4 regions of the Enterobacter sp. JS8-1 genome follow, and region 4 is predicted to be linked to each of the others. Evidence: predicted binding sites of a transcription regulator. Region 4 holds the regulator's gene; each other region holds the start of a gene.
The links. Region 4 encodes PurR, which represses purine synthesis genes. Its sites were predicted from a motif close to CANGCAAACGTTTGCNTG; they were not measured.
Positions count from the first base shown of each region.

Region 1 (3,423 bases), 1.6 Mb from region 4:
GCGCAGGGCTTTCTGCATGGATGCAGATTCCAGGTTGGCCTGGATATCGAGGTAGAACATCTCTTCCCACGGATTACCGTGGATCGGACGTGATTCCAGCTTTGTCATGATCAGATTGTGATTACGCAGTACCAACAGCGCTTCAACCAGTGCGCCTGCCTGCTGGCCGGTAGCCATAAGCAGGGTCGTTTTTGCCGGAACCTGATCCGAGACATCAATCGCTTTACGCGCCAGCACCACGAAACGGGTGATGTTTTGCGTCTGGTTTGCCAGATTGCGTTCAAGCACCTGCAGGCCATACAGCGCGCCACCCGCTTCGCTGCCGAGCGCGGCGACGGTTGGAGAGTTAGCCTGCGCCACTTTTTCCATCGCCGCCGAGGTGCTTTCAGTGTACTCAATTTTCCAGTTCGGATAGCGGTTAAGGAACTGGCTGCACTGTTGGAACGGTTGAGGATGGCTGTAAACCGTTTCGATCTTACTCAGGTCGGTTGAGCCGGAGACCAGCACGCAGTGGTCGATTGGGATTGTCAGCTCGCCAACCAGCGACAGGCTGGTGTGCTGGAGCAGATCGTAGACATCATTAATGGCGCCGGAACTGGTGTTCTCAATAGGCACCACGGCGTAGTCCGCCTGGCCGGTTTCTACCTGATTGAAAATATCAGCAAATTTCGCACAGCCGCTCTCAATGAACTCTTCGAAATGGCGGGCAGCGTACTGGCGCGCAGCCAGGTGGGAGTAGGAGCCTTTTGGACCGAGGAACGCGACGCGTGCAGAGTGCGGGTTGGTTTTGTTCAGATGCTGCTGGAGCAATGCTTGCTGGGTCAGAACGGAATCTTCGATGATGAGCTGGAACAAACGGGTGATGTAGTGGGCATCAAGATGATGCGCTTTGCCGAGCTGAATCAACCGTTCCAGTAAATCGCGCTCGCGGTCGATATCGCGCACGGGGCGGTGAGAGTCCAGCTTGGCTTTACCCACCTCGACGGCGAGGGCGCGGCGTTCGGCCAACAGCGCCAGTAATTTCTCGTCCAGCGCGCTGATTTTTACGCGCAGATCCAGTAACGGGTTTTCCGGTGTCATAGTGTTGCCTGTCTCGTTTTATCGTTATCAATAAAAAAGGCCTCCCGCTGTGGGAGGCCTTGTTGTTCGTCTTCGCATTCTTTATCACACGACGAAACGCCTCCCAGTCAGGGGAAGGTAAAAAAGAATGCGAAGAAGAACGGCGTAAGTTTCATAAAGTCATCCTGAAATTGATACCGTTAAAGTACCCGTACTGTTTTCACCCTGTCAATAAAAAACGCGCCCGAAGGCGCGTTGGCGGTACACTCAATTTAAAGGATTACTCTTCTTCAACTTCTTCCGCGAAGCTGGCGTCTTTCACCGATGTTGTGGCGCGACGGGCTTCACCTTTGTGTTGCACTTTATTGAGCTGCCGTTCCAGCTTGTTGATCAAATCGTTAATAGCGGTGTACATATCCTCGTGTTTTGCGCTGGCGACCAGATGGCCGTTTGGAGTATTGATAGTTGCGTCAGCGATGAAACCCTGCGGTTCCTTGGACAGAATGATATGTGGGTTAATCAAATGTGTTTGCCATTTATCCAGTTTGGCGAGACGGTCTGCGACGTGCTGGCGAATTGCCGGAGTAATTTCCATTTGTTTACTGGTAATGTTCATTGTCATAAATTTTACCTCTTGTCTTTCCGTCTTGGTGATTCCAGCATACCCGACCTAATGTCAAAATGTGTGATTTAGATCACGTTATTTTGTCACTTTTTGTCAGGGAATCTTTTTTGTGAGGCAGGGCAGGAAGAGGTGAGATTTACCTTGTCGAAGATAAAAATTGGGGCCATAGTTGACTGGATGTGTTGAGGCTAAAGCGCTTCAGCGGGTGACAGAAATGAATAAAAAAATCGGCAGCCCTGAGGCTGCCGATTTGCATTGACGCTTCTGTCAGGTGTTGCTGCTGTTCGCGGCGATGATTTTCGCGACCTTTTCAGCCTGCGAAGTCATCTGCATCTGACGATAGGCATTTTCCATCAGCTTCAGGCCATCGCGCGTTGCCTGAGTGTCCGGGTAGTCACGCAGCATACCTTCAACACGGTTAACCACAGCAACCCAAGCGCCACGGCGGGTGTAGTACTCAGCCACGGAGTATTCATATTTCGCCAGACGATCTTTCAGGAACACCAGACGCTTGGTGGCATCGGTAATGTACTGACTGTTCGGGTAGCCGCGCACCAGCTTGGAGAAGTCATTGAAGGCATCACGTGCGTGCTGCGGGTCACGGTCAGAACGATCCACGCCGAAGAAGCCCTGCAGTGCACTGTCATCCAACGCCATGTTGGTCAGTCCGCGCATATACATGACATAATCGATGTTAGGATGAGTTGGGTTCAGACGCATGAAGCGATCGATGGTGGCCTGAGCCAGCGGAAGATCGGCATTTTTATAGTACGCGTAGATAAGATCTAACTGTACCTGCTGTGAATAGGGACCAAATGGATAGCGATTATCCAACGCTTCCAGTTGCGTTATCGCCTGTTTCCAGTTACCGTCCTGCAACTTTTGTTGTGCAGTCGCATAGATTTCATTCGGCGGATTGTCAGGGACCTGTTCATTTGAACCGGAGCAGCCCACCAAAGCCAGGCTCAACGTGGCCGCTGCCACCAGATATTTCATGCGCGTCATGACGTTTTGACTTTCCTCAAATGTTTGTCCGGGAGAAACTCTGTTCCTGCTCCCGATTAAGACCAGCTACAATAGCACACTATATTAAACGGCAAAGCCGTAAAACCCAACGTTAAACGAAGAAGCAGTTTATGGCACAACGAGTAGAACTCACCGCAACAGTCTCCGAAAATCAGCTCGGTCAACGCTTAGATCAGGCTTTGGCCGAATTGTTCCCTGATTATTCGCGTTCACGCATAAAAGAATGGATCCTTGACCAGCGCGTGATGGTAAACGGCAAGATCTGGGACAAACCAAAAGAGAAAGTGTTAGGTGGGGAAGCTGTCGCCATCAATGCTGAAATCGAAGAGGAAATCCGCTTCGAGCCGCAGGATATCCCACTGGACATCGTCTATGAAGATGATGACATTCTGGTGATCAACAAGCCGCGCGACCTGGTTGTTCATCCGGGCGCGGGGAATCCTGACGGTACGGTACTTAACGCACTTCTCCATTATTATCCGCCAATCGTTGATGTACCGCGCGCCGGTATTGTGCACCGTCTGGATAAAGACACCACGGGTCTGATGGTAGTGGCAAAGACCGTTCCTGCCCAGACCCGTCTGGTGGAATCCCTGCAGCTGCGCGAAATCACCCGTGAGTATGAAGCAGTAGCCATTGGTCATATGACCTCTGGCGGCACGGTTGAAGAGCCTATCAGTCGCCACCCTACCAAACGTACCCATATGTCGGTG
Region 1 covers NZ_CP185805.1:3,597,164-3,600,586, reverse strand. Annotated here, with positions in the region: gene pheA (bifunctional chorismate mutase/prephenate dehydratase) at 1-1,080, opposite strand, end outside; Phe leader region at 1,111-1,236, opposite strand; gene pheL (pheA operon leader peptide PheL) at 1,188-1,235, opposite strand; gene raiA (ribosome-associated translation inhibitor RaiA) at 1,340-1,681, opposite strand; gene bamD (outer membrane protein assembly factor BamD) at 1,952-2,689, opposite strand; gene rluD (23S rRNA pseudouridine(1911/1915/1917) synthase RluD) at 2,821-3,423, shown strand, end outside.
Region 1: a site for PurR is predicted at 1,779-1,796, ahead of raiA (ribosome-associated translation inhibitor RaiA). Genes of this name have one in related genera too.

Region 2 (3,423 bases), 340 kb from region 4:
AATTCACCTCTTCTGCAGTATCACTCAGATTGACGCTTGCCGCATCGCCCGTTGCCGGGGTCCAGCTCATGCCATGTGCAAGAAAATGCCAGCTTTTTGGCATTTGCGGTTTCAAGAAACGGATAGCCACCAGCGCATTCAGGACCAGCTCAGCGCGCTGTTCTTTGGAGAGCATCAGGTCGCGGCATTTTTCTTCGAAGGAAAAATAAAGCGCAGCATCGTCCACACAAAAGCCTGACGGCGAGAAAGCGTCCGGGGTTAACATTCGACGCGGAAAACGTGAACGAAACAACATGCCATTGGCTAAATCGAGCATCATTCGATCGTGCTCGTCGCAAAAATACCAGCGCCAGTTATCGTCAGGTTTAATTCGCATGTGTCTCTCCCGTCCCCAAACGTCCTGTACTAAAAATGTCCTGTTTGCCGCCTCGTTTATAACACCATTAATAAAAGACTATAATGACTAAATAAGCAACAGTGACGGAATATAAAACAACCAGGGCCGGAAATAAAGCCCTGGTTGTCTGATTAGGAGAAAAGATTAGATATGAGTAACGATTTCTTTAATCAATGGCGGGCCTTTAAAAATAAAGCCGGAATAAATTTGCACCAGTGATGCCCCGGCAGCCATCTTCTCGCGGGCAGCAATAACAGAGTCTATACCGCCCACACCAATAATGGGCAGACGTCCCTGTAATTCAGCAGAGAGTGCGCGAATAATTTCCGTACTTTTTAATTGTACCGGACGGCCACTTAACCCACCCGCTTCGTCACAGTTTTTCATTCCCTGAACGAGAGAACGATCGAGCGTTGTATTGGTTGCTATCACACCATCAATATTATGACGCACTAAACTGTCGGCAACCTGGATCAATTCTTCAATAGAAAGATCCGGCGCGATCTTAACCGCGACCGGAACATATTTATGGTGGATCGCCTGGAGCTCGTTTTGTTTATTTTTAATGGCACTCAGAAGATCGTCCAGCGCATCGCCATATTGTAATGAGCGCAGGCCCGGGGTATTGGGTGAAGAAATATTCACCGCAATATAACCGGCATAGGCATAGACTTTTTCCATACAAATCAGATAGTCATCTTTACCCTGCTCCACCGGCGTGTCTTTATTTTTACCAATATTGATGCCTAATACGCCATCAAAATGGGATTTTTTAACGTTCTCAACCAGATGATCGACACCGAGGTTGTTGAAGCCCATGCGGTTGATCAACCCCTCAGCTTCGACCAGGCGGAACAGACGCGGCTTGTCGTTACCCGGCTGCGGACGCGGCGTAACGGTACCGATTTCGATGGAGCCAAACCCCATCGCGCCCAGGGCATCAATACATTCGCCATTTTTATCCAGACCGGCCGCCAGGCCCAGCGGATTCTTAAAAGTCAGGCCCATGCATTGGACAGGTTTTTCCGGCACATTTTGACGCACCAGCGCAGCCAGCGGCGTGCCTGTAATACGACGTAATTGCTGGAATGTAAATTCATGAGCGCGCTCAGGATCGAGCTGGAAAAGGGCTTTACGAACGAAGGGGTAGTACATGAACTCTCCTGGATTCCCGGTGTGCAAACCGGGAGGGGATTATGTGCGATCCCGCACGGAAAGGGAATTGACCTGCGGCAAAAAAATCGCGCAAAACGCAAACGTTTACCTGCATGGCTATTTCTTATGCACTTTTTCGCATTTAAATTGCAGATAAATCATTTAGTGGAATAACCCAGCGATGTCACACTCCTTAAAATTGTTATGAATGTTAGATAAAAGCAAACAATTAGTTATAAGGAGCAAACATGCGCGTCATCACCCTGGCCGGTAGTCCACGGTTCCCCTCGCGTTCCAGCGCCCTGCTGGAATATGCCCGTGAAAAGCTCACTGCTCTGGATGTGGAAGTGTGCCACTGGAATCTGCATAACTTCGAACCTGAAGATTTGCTCTATGCCCGTTTCGACAGCCCCGCGCTGAAAACCCTGATCGAGCAGCTCAAGGGGGCAGATGGCTTAATTGTGGCGACTCCCATTTATAAAGCCTCTTTTTCTGGCGCACTGAAAACCCTGCTTGACCTGCTTCCGGAGCGCGCGCTGGATGGCAAAGTGGTGCTGCCGCTGGCTACGGGCGGTACGGTTGCCCATTTACTGGCAGTGGATTACGCCCTGAAACCGGTGCTGAACGCCCTGAAAGCACAGGAGATCCTGCATGGCGTTTTCGCAGATGATTCACAGGTCATCGACTATCAACACAAACCCCACTTTACGCCGAATCTGCAAACCCGCCTTGATGCCGCACTGGAAACGTTCTGGCATGCGCTGCATCGCCGGGATATCGAGGTTCCCGCTTTTAATCCGCCGCAAGGAGTCGCTCATGTTTAAAACACTGACACGTATCGGACTGGCAGGGCTGATGGCTCTGTCGTCGCTGGCTCATGCGGCGGAAACCGCGCCGGAAAGCCTGCGCATCGGCTATCAGAAAGGCAGCGTCAGCATGGTGCTGGCGAAAAGCCATCAGCTTCTGGAAAAACGCTTCCCGGACACCAAATTCTCCTGGGTGGAGTTCCCTGCAGGCCCACAGATGCTGGAGGCCCTGAACGTCGGCAGTATCGATTTGGGCAGCACGGGCGATATTCCGCCTATCTTTGCTCAGGCTGCCGGGGCCGATCTGGTCTATGTGGGCGTTGAACCCGCTAAACCGAAAGCCGAGGTGATTCTGGTCCCTGAAAATAGCGAGATTAAAAGCGTTGCCGATCTTAAAGGCCATAAAGTGGCTTTCCAGAAAGGTTCCAGCTCACACAACCTGCTGCTGCGCGCCCTACAAGAGGCCGGGCTTAAGTTCACCGATATTCAGCCCGTTTACCTGACGCCTGCCGACGCGCGCGCCGCGTTCCAGCAGAAGAACGTGGATGCCTGGGCCATCTGGGATCCGTACTACTCCGCAGCCTTACTGCAGGGTGGCGTGCGGGTGCTGAAAGATGGCACCACGCTGAAACAAACCGGCTCGTTCTATCTCGCTGCACGTCCTTACGCGGAGAAAAACGGCGCATTCATTCAGGGCGTACTGGATACCTTTACCCAGGCCGATGCCCTGACCCAGAGCCAGCGTCAGGAAAGCATTACCCTGCTGGCAAAAACCATGGGCTTACCTGAACCGGTGATCGCGAGCTATCTCAGCCACCGTCCGCCGACCACCATTGCGCCTGTCAACGCGCAGGTCGCCGCCCTTCAGCAGCAAACCGCTGACCTTTTCTATCAAAACCGCCTTGTGCCTAAACAGGTCAATATTCGCGAACGCATCTGGCAACCCGCAGGCAAAGAAGGAGCTAAATCATGAGTCTGAATCTTTTCTGGTTTTTACCCACCCACGGTGATGGACACTATCTTGGTACAGAAGAGGGTTCACGCCCGGTTGACCATGGCTATCTG
Region 2 covers NZ_CP185805.1:1,683,725-1,687,147, reverse strand. Annotated here, with positions in the region: gene zapC (cell division protein ZapC) at 1-376, opposite strand, end outside; gene pyrD (quinone-dependent dihydroorotate dehydrogenase) at 542-1,552, opposite strand; gene ssuE (NADPH-dependent FMN reductase) at 1,801-2,376, shown strand; gene ACOQH0_RS07860 (sulfonate ABC transporter substrate-binding protein) at 2,369-3,331, shown strand; gene ssuD (FMNH2-dependent alkanesulfonate monooxygenase) at 3,328-3,423, shown strand, end outside.
Region 2: a site for PurR is predicted at 1,647-1,664, ahead of pyrD (quinone-dependent dihydroorotate dehydrogenase). Genes of this name have one in related genera too.

Region 3 (3,423 bases), 360 kb from region 4:
CTAGCTGTTACGTTTTGTTTCCATGAAATATCTGTGAATAAAAAATATCCCGCATTCTTATTGTGCTTATTTAATTCTCAAGCAATAGCATATTTTTTATTCAATTCCACAGCCATCCAGAAGGCCTTTCGCGGTCACAAGAAAAGATGAGCCGTTTAACCGCTGTTTATATGAATTGCCTTTAGCCAAATTAAACATAAGCAATTCATATATATAGGAATGAAACCGCCGCTTAATTAACCAACTCTCTCTGAAATTTGAGATGGTTCACAAAGTTCCCAAAAATACATATCCAGTTACACATTATTTCTTTTTGTTACCCAATCTTGAGAATTGTAGCACTTTCAGGCTAGCGAAACGGTTCTATGAATGGAAAGATGCCTGTCAGATACATAAAGACACCTAACTCTCATCAATAGTTCCGGAAATATTTATTGACAGAATTTATTGACGGCAGTGGCGAGTGTCATAAAAAAACCAATGAGGGTAATAAATAATGATGAAGCGCAATATCCTGGCAGTGGTTATCCCTGCCCTGCTGGTAGCCGGTGCAGCAAACGCTGCAGAAATCTATAACAAAGACGGCAACAAATTAGATCTTTACGGGAAAGCTGTTGGTCTGCATTACTTCTCTGATAATGACGGCAACGATGGCGACATGACTTACGCGCGTCTGGGCTTCAAAGGCGAAACCCAGATCAACGACCAGCTGGCCGGTTACGGTCAGTGGGAATACAACTTCCAGGGTAACAACTCTGAAGGCTCCGATGCACAGACCGGTAACAAAACCCGTCTGGCATTCGCAGGTCTGAAATTCGGTGACGCAGGCTCCTTCGACTACGGTCGTAACTACGGTCTGGTCTATGACGCCATCGGCATCACCGATATGCTGCCAGAATTCGGCGGCGACACCGGCGTGAGCGACAACTTCTTCTCAGGCCGTACCGGTGGCCTGGCGACTTACCGTAACAGCGGCTTCTTCGGCCTGGTTGACGGTCTGAACTTTGGCGTTCAGTACCTGGGCAAAAACGAGCGTACTGATGCAGTACGTTCCAACGGCGACGGCTGGGCAACTTCTGTTAGCTACGATTTCGACGGCTTCGGTGTTGTAGGTGCTTACGGCGCAGCTGACCGTACCAACAACCAGCAGACTCTGCAGTGGGGTAAAGGCGATAAAGCTGAGCAGTGGGCAACCGGTCTGAAATACGATGCGAACAACATCTACCTGGCAGCGCTGTACGGTGAAATGCGTAACGCGGCTCGTCTGGGCAGCAACGGCTTCGCTAACAAAACTCAGGACTTCTCTGTTGTTGCACAGTACCAGTTCGATTTCGGTCTGCGTCCATCCATCGCTTACTACAAATCTAAAGCGAAAGACGTAGAAGGCGTGGGTGATGAAGATTACATCAACTACATCGACATCGGTGCGACTTACTACTTCAACAAAAACATGTCCACCTATGTTGACTACCAGATCAACCAGCTGAAAGACGACAACAAACTGGGCATCAATAACGATGATACCGTTGCTGTAGGTCTGGTTTACCAGTTCTAATCAGTACACCACGTTGTTATATGCTTAATGAACAGGGCTTCGGCCCTGTTTTTTTATGCCCGACAGAAAATAATGGCGACTTTTGAAAAGCCGCACGCTTTTCGTCGCAAACGGTTGGCATTTTGTAAATCTACCGTTAACCTGATAGCGGATTTCACTTCTGTAATCACAATGGAACTTCGTCATGTTTGAGAACATTACCGCCGCTCCTGCCGACCCTATTCTGGGCCTGGCCGATCTGTTTCGTGCCGACGACCGCCCTGGCAAAATCAACCTGGGTATTGGTGTATATAAAGATGAAACCGGCAAAACCCCGGTCCTGACCAGCGTTAAAAAAGCTGAACAGTATCTGCTGGAAAACGAAACCACCAAAAACTACCTTGGTATTGATGGTATCCCTGAATTTGGTCGCTGCACCCAGGAGCTGCTGTTCGGTAAAGGCAGCGAAATTGTGAGCAGCAAACGCGCTCGCACAGCACAAACCCCTGGCGGTACCGGCGCGCTGCGCGTTGCGGCGGATTTCCTGGCGAAAAACACCTCTGTTAAGCGCGTATGGGTGAGCAACCCAAGCTGGCCAAACCACAAGAGCGTCTTCAACTCTGCGGGTCTGGAAGTACGTGAATATGCTTACTACGACGCGGCAAATCACTCTCTCGACTTTGACGGCCTGCTGGCAAGCCTGAGCGAAGCGCAGGCAGGTGACGTGGTGCTGTTCCACGGTTGCTGCCATAACCCAACCGGTATTGACCCGACGCTGGAGCAGTGGGAACAGCTGGCTAAGTTGTCCGTGGAGAAAGGCTGGCTGCCGCTGTTTGACTTCGCCTATCAGGGCTTTGCCCGTGGTCTGGAAGAAGATGCGGAAGGCCTGCGCGCATTCGCAGCCGTGCATCAGGAACTGATTGTGGCGAGTTCCTATTCCAAGAATTTCGGCCTGTACAATGAGCGCGTAGGTGCCTGTACGCTGGTCGCGGCAAACGAAGAGACCGTCGATCGTGCGTTCAGCCAGATGAAGTCCGTGATCCGCGCTAATTACTCTAACCCACCGGCACACGGTGCGTCTGTTGTTGCCACCATCCTGAGCAACGATGCCCTGCGCGCGATCTGGGAACAAGAGCTGAACGATATGCGCCAGCGCATTCAGCGTATGCGCCTGCTGTTCGTGAACACGCTGGCTGAGAAAGGCGCTGACCGCGACTTCAGCTTTATCATCAAACAGAACGGCATGTTCTCTTTCAGCGGCCTGACCAAAGAGCAGGTTCTGCGTTTGCGTGAAGAGTTTGGCGTGTACGCCGTAGCGTCTGGCCGCGTGAACGTTGCAGGCATGACGCCTGACAACATGGCGCCACTGTGCGAAGCGATTGTCGCCGTACTGTAAGTTGCGCCCATAAAAAAGCCTGCATTATGCAGGCTTTTTTTTATTCGGGTTACCAGACAGGCATTTCGTCCTGAAGGAACGGGTTATGGAGCCGTTCATAGCCCAGCGTCGACATCGGACCGTGTCCTGCGATAAACGTGACGTCATCACCCAGCGGCAATAACTTTTGTTTAATCGACTGAATCAGCTGACCGTGATCGCCGCGCGGGAAATCGCTGCGTCCTACGCCACCTTTGAAAATAACATCGCCGGAAATCAGCAGACGTGACTGGTCATCAAAGAAGACGATATGGCCTGGCGTATGCCCAGGACAATGCAACACCTGTAAAGTCACATTCCCTACGGTAACGCGATCTCCTTCGTTTAACCAACGATCGGGCGTCAATGGCAGACACTCATCAAGGCCAAACATGCGGCTTTGGGCGGGTAACCCCTGCAGCCAGAACTCATCTTCTTTTTCCGGGCCGATCACCGGCACACCGTAGTGTTCAGC
Region 3 covers NZ_CP185805.1:1,671,887-1,675,309, reverse strand. Annotated here, with positions in the region: gene ompF (porin OmpF) at 497-1,555, shown strand; gene ACOQH0_RS07820 (amino acid aminotransferase) at 1,740-2,930, shown strand; gene ACOQH0_RS07815 (MBL fold metallo-hydrolase) at 2,980-3,423, opposite strand, start outside.
Region 3: a site for PurR is predicted at 1,659-1,676, ahead of ACOQH0_RS07820 (amino acid aminotransferase). Genes of this name have one in related genera too.

Region 4 (3,423 bases):
GGTAATCGGCTTCGCGTCAGGATGCGTCTCTTTTTTATGCGCAGGCTTGAGGAAAAACGCAGGCAGCATCAGTACCAGCGTGATGGCAAAGAGCGTGGCGAAGATCGCCTGCCAGTCGAAATGGGCCAGGATCCAGCTTCCGAGCAACGGTGCGAGGGCAGGCGAGAGACCGACCAGCGGCATAATGGTGGCGAAAATTCGGTTAGTGCGGGATGCCGGATAATAATCGGTCACCAGCGCCTGCCAGGTCACCGCTGCAGCACAGACGCCAACGGCCTGAATGAATCGCAGTACCAGCAGCCAGGTGGCATCGCGTACCCACAGCATGCCCAGGCAGCCCACGGCAAAAATAGCCAGACCCAGCAGCAGCACCGGTTTACGACCAAAGCGATCGGAGAGTGGCCCCCAGAGGAGTTGTGCGAAGGCAAAACCGGCGAGGAACAGGCTCAGGCTGGCGCTGATAGCGGCTGCGGGGGTTTGCAGATCTTCCTGCATCGCGGCAAATGCGGGCAGATACATGTCGGTCGCTAAAAAGCCCAGCACGCTTAAGCCGCCGAGCCAGACTAAAAATCCTTTCCTGGGTTGCATTGTTTTATTCTCCTGAGGAGGCAGGTGTACGTTGGCGCAGAGTGTAGGGAGTGCAAAGCGGCTTGTGAAACGCTAATATTTGCAGAGTGCATTCAAATTTTTTGCAGGCAGAACATGTGGTCAGATTATTCTCTTGAAGTTGTGGATGCTGTTGCCCGTAACGGCAGTTTCACCGGTGCCGCGCAGGAGTTACACCGCGTACCCTCGGCGATCAGTTACACCGTGCGTCAGCTGGAAGAGTGGCTGGCGGTTCCGCTGTTCGAGCGGCGTCATCGCGACGTGGAATTAACGCCTGCAGGCGCGTGGTTTTTGAAGGAAGGGCGTTCTGTTATCAAAAAAATGCAGATCACCCGCGAGCAGTGTCAGCAGATCGCTAACGGCTGGCGAGGCCATCTCTCCATCGCGGTGGATAATATCGTTAAGCCGGAACGGACCCGGCAAATGATCGTGGATTTCTATCGTCATTTTTCTGATGTCGAACTGCGGGTCTCCCAAGAGGTGTTCAACGGCGTCTGGGATGCGCTGGCGGATGGCAGGGTGGAGATGGCGATTGGTGCAACGCAGGCGATCCCCGTTGGGGGACGCTATGCGTTTCGCGATATGGGGATGCTGAGCTGGACCTGCGTTGTCTCCAGCGAACATCCGCTGGCGGCAATGGAAGGCCCTCTCAGCGATGACACGCTGCGCAACTGGCCGTCGCTGGTGCTGGAAGATACCTCGCGCTCGCTGCCCAAGCGCATCACCTGGCTACTGGACAACCAGCGCCGCGTGGTGGCCCCTGACTGGGAATCGTCGGCAACCTGTCTTTCTGCGGGGCTGTGCGTGGCGATGGTGCCCGTTCACTTCGCGCGTCCGCGCATCGATACCGGAGAGTGGACAGCGCTGACGCTGGAAAATCCGTTCCCGGATGCGGCCTGCTGTCTGACCTGGCAGCAAAACGACGTATCGCCTGCGATGGCCTGGCTTCTGGATTATCTGGGAGACAGTGAAACGTTGAATCGGGAGTGGCTACGGGAGCCAGCATAACTGGCTCCGTAAGCGATTAACGGCGATAGTCGCGGAAAGGACCGTCCGCCACGGAGCGGCGCTCGATGAGGCGTGGGTGAACTTCAATCGACTGGGATTCTTCACGCTTGTTGACGATCCTGTCCATCAGCATGTTGAAAGCCGTTTCGCCCAGCGAGTCTTTTGGCTGGTGAATAGTGGTCAGCGCCGGGGTGAAGAAGCGCGCGTTACGCACGTTGTCATACCCGATCACGGAAATATCCTGCGGCACCCGCAGGCCCAGCTCGTCGGCGGCGCAGAGTGCGCCCATCGCCATAATATCGCCACCACAGAAAACAGCCGTTGGGCGATGCGGTTGGGAGACAATCTGCTGCATTGCGCGGTAACCAGATTCCGGCTCAAAGTCGCCTTGAACGATCCAGTTTTCCGGCACGGTGATGAGTGCCTCTTCCATTGCCTTCATAAACCCGGCCAGACGGCCCGCACCGGTGTTGCGCTCCAGCGGACCCGGGATCACGCCAATCTCGCGGTGACCGCGTTCGATCAGATAACGACCGGCCATATAGCCGCCTTCAAAGGCATTATCGATAACGGAATCGGTGAAGTCCGCGCGTGCTTCGCCCCAGTCCATCACCACCATCGGGATGTGGCGGTACTCTTCCAGCATGGAAAGTACGGACTCTGGGTATTCAGAACACATTACCAGCAGGCCATCGACGCGCTTTTGCGCCATCATCGACAGGTAGGCGCGCTGCTTCTCAATGCTGTTCCACGCGTTGCCCAGAATCAGCGTATAGCCTTTCTGGAAGCAGTTTTTCTCAACGGCTTCGATGATTTCGGCAAAGTAGGCCGCTTCACTGCTGGTCGCCAGCAAGCCAATCGACTTGGTGTGATTCACCTTCAGGCTGCGCGCAACCGCACTTGGGGAGTAATGTAACTCCTTGATCGCCGCCCAGACGGCGTTGCGCGTCTCTTCCGCGACGAAGCGGGTTTTGTTAATTACATGTGATACGGTTGTAGTGGAAACGTTTGCGCGTTTTGCTACGTCTTTTATTGTTGCCATTCAATGTCACTCCAGACCATATCCTAAACTCCTGAAAAACTTGAAGGTAAACGTTTGCCTTCTCTCACCCTTATTACGCAATCTTGAGTTGCGACACGCCGGGAAAACGACACAGGACGTCAGGAGGGGGTCAATGGCCGGTACGCTAATAAATTTAGCGTGGAATTTTGTCCTATCTTGATGAAAAGGGGAAGAGCTAAAGTGGATATCAGTTTAAATCCAGGAAGATTTTTGACGTAAACTGTGTAAAAATGAGCAAGCTCACTTTTCGTGGGGTGATTAAAAGGAGAAAAATTGATGAGTTCCGATCTGAAGTTTTCGCTGGTGACCACCTTTATCGTGCTGGCATTGATTGTTGCCGGTGGTTTGACGGCTGCGCTGCACTGATTTACGCGGGGGGAGAGTCCTCTCCCTCCTCATTTGCTTCCTATTGTTACCTCTCCGGCAAAAATCTTTTGCCAAAATGTTAACTTCTCAAATTTTGTGATTGATGTCATGCTTTTGACTTCTTAGTTCTGTGTCGCGTGATGACACGGCATCCGGAGTTGACTCATGAAAATCAATTTTCCTCTGCTGGCCCTGGCGATTGGCGCCTTTGGGATTGGCACCACTGAATTCTCCCCAATGGGGTTACTGCCTGTTATCGCACGCGGTGTAGACGTCTCTATTCCTGCGGCCGGGATGTTAATCAGCGCCTATGCCATCGGCGTGATGGTCGGGGCTCCGCTGATGACGCTGCTGCTGTCGCACCGCGCGCGTCGCAATGC
Region 4 covers NZ_CP185805.1:2,028,659-2,032,081, forward strand. Annotated here, with positions in the region: gene punC (purine nucleoside transporter PunC) at 1-588, opposite strand, end outside; gene punR (DNA-binding transcriptional activator PunR) at 703-1,614, shown strand; gene purR (HTH-type transcriptional repressor PurR) at 1,631-2,656, opposite strand; gene ACOQH0_RS09655 (YnhF family membrane protein) at 2,954-3,043, shown strand; gene ACOQH0_RS09660 (MFS transporter) at 3,209-3,423, shown strand, end outside.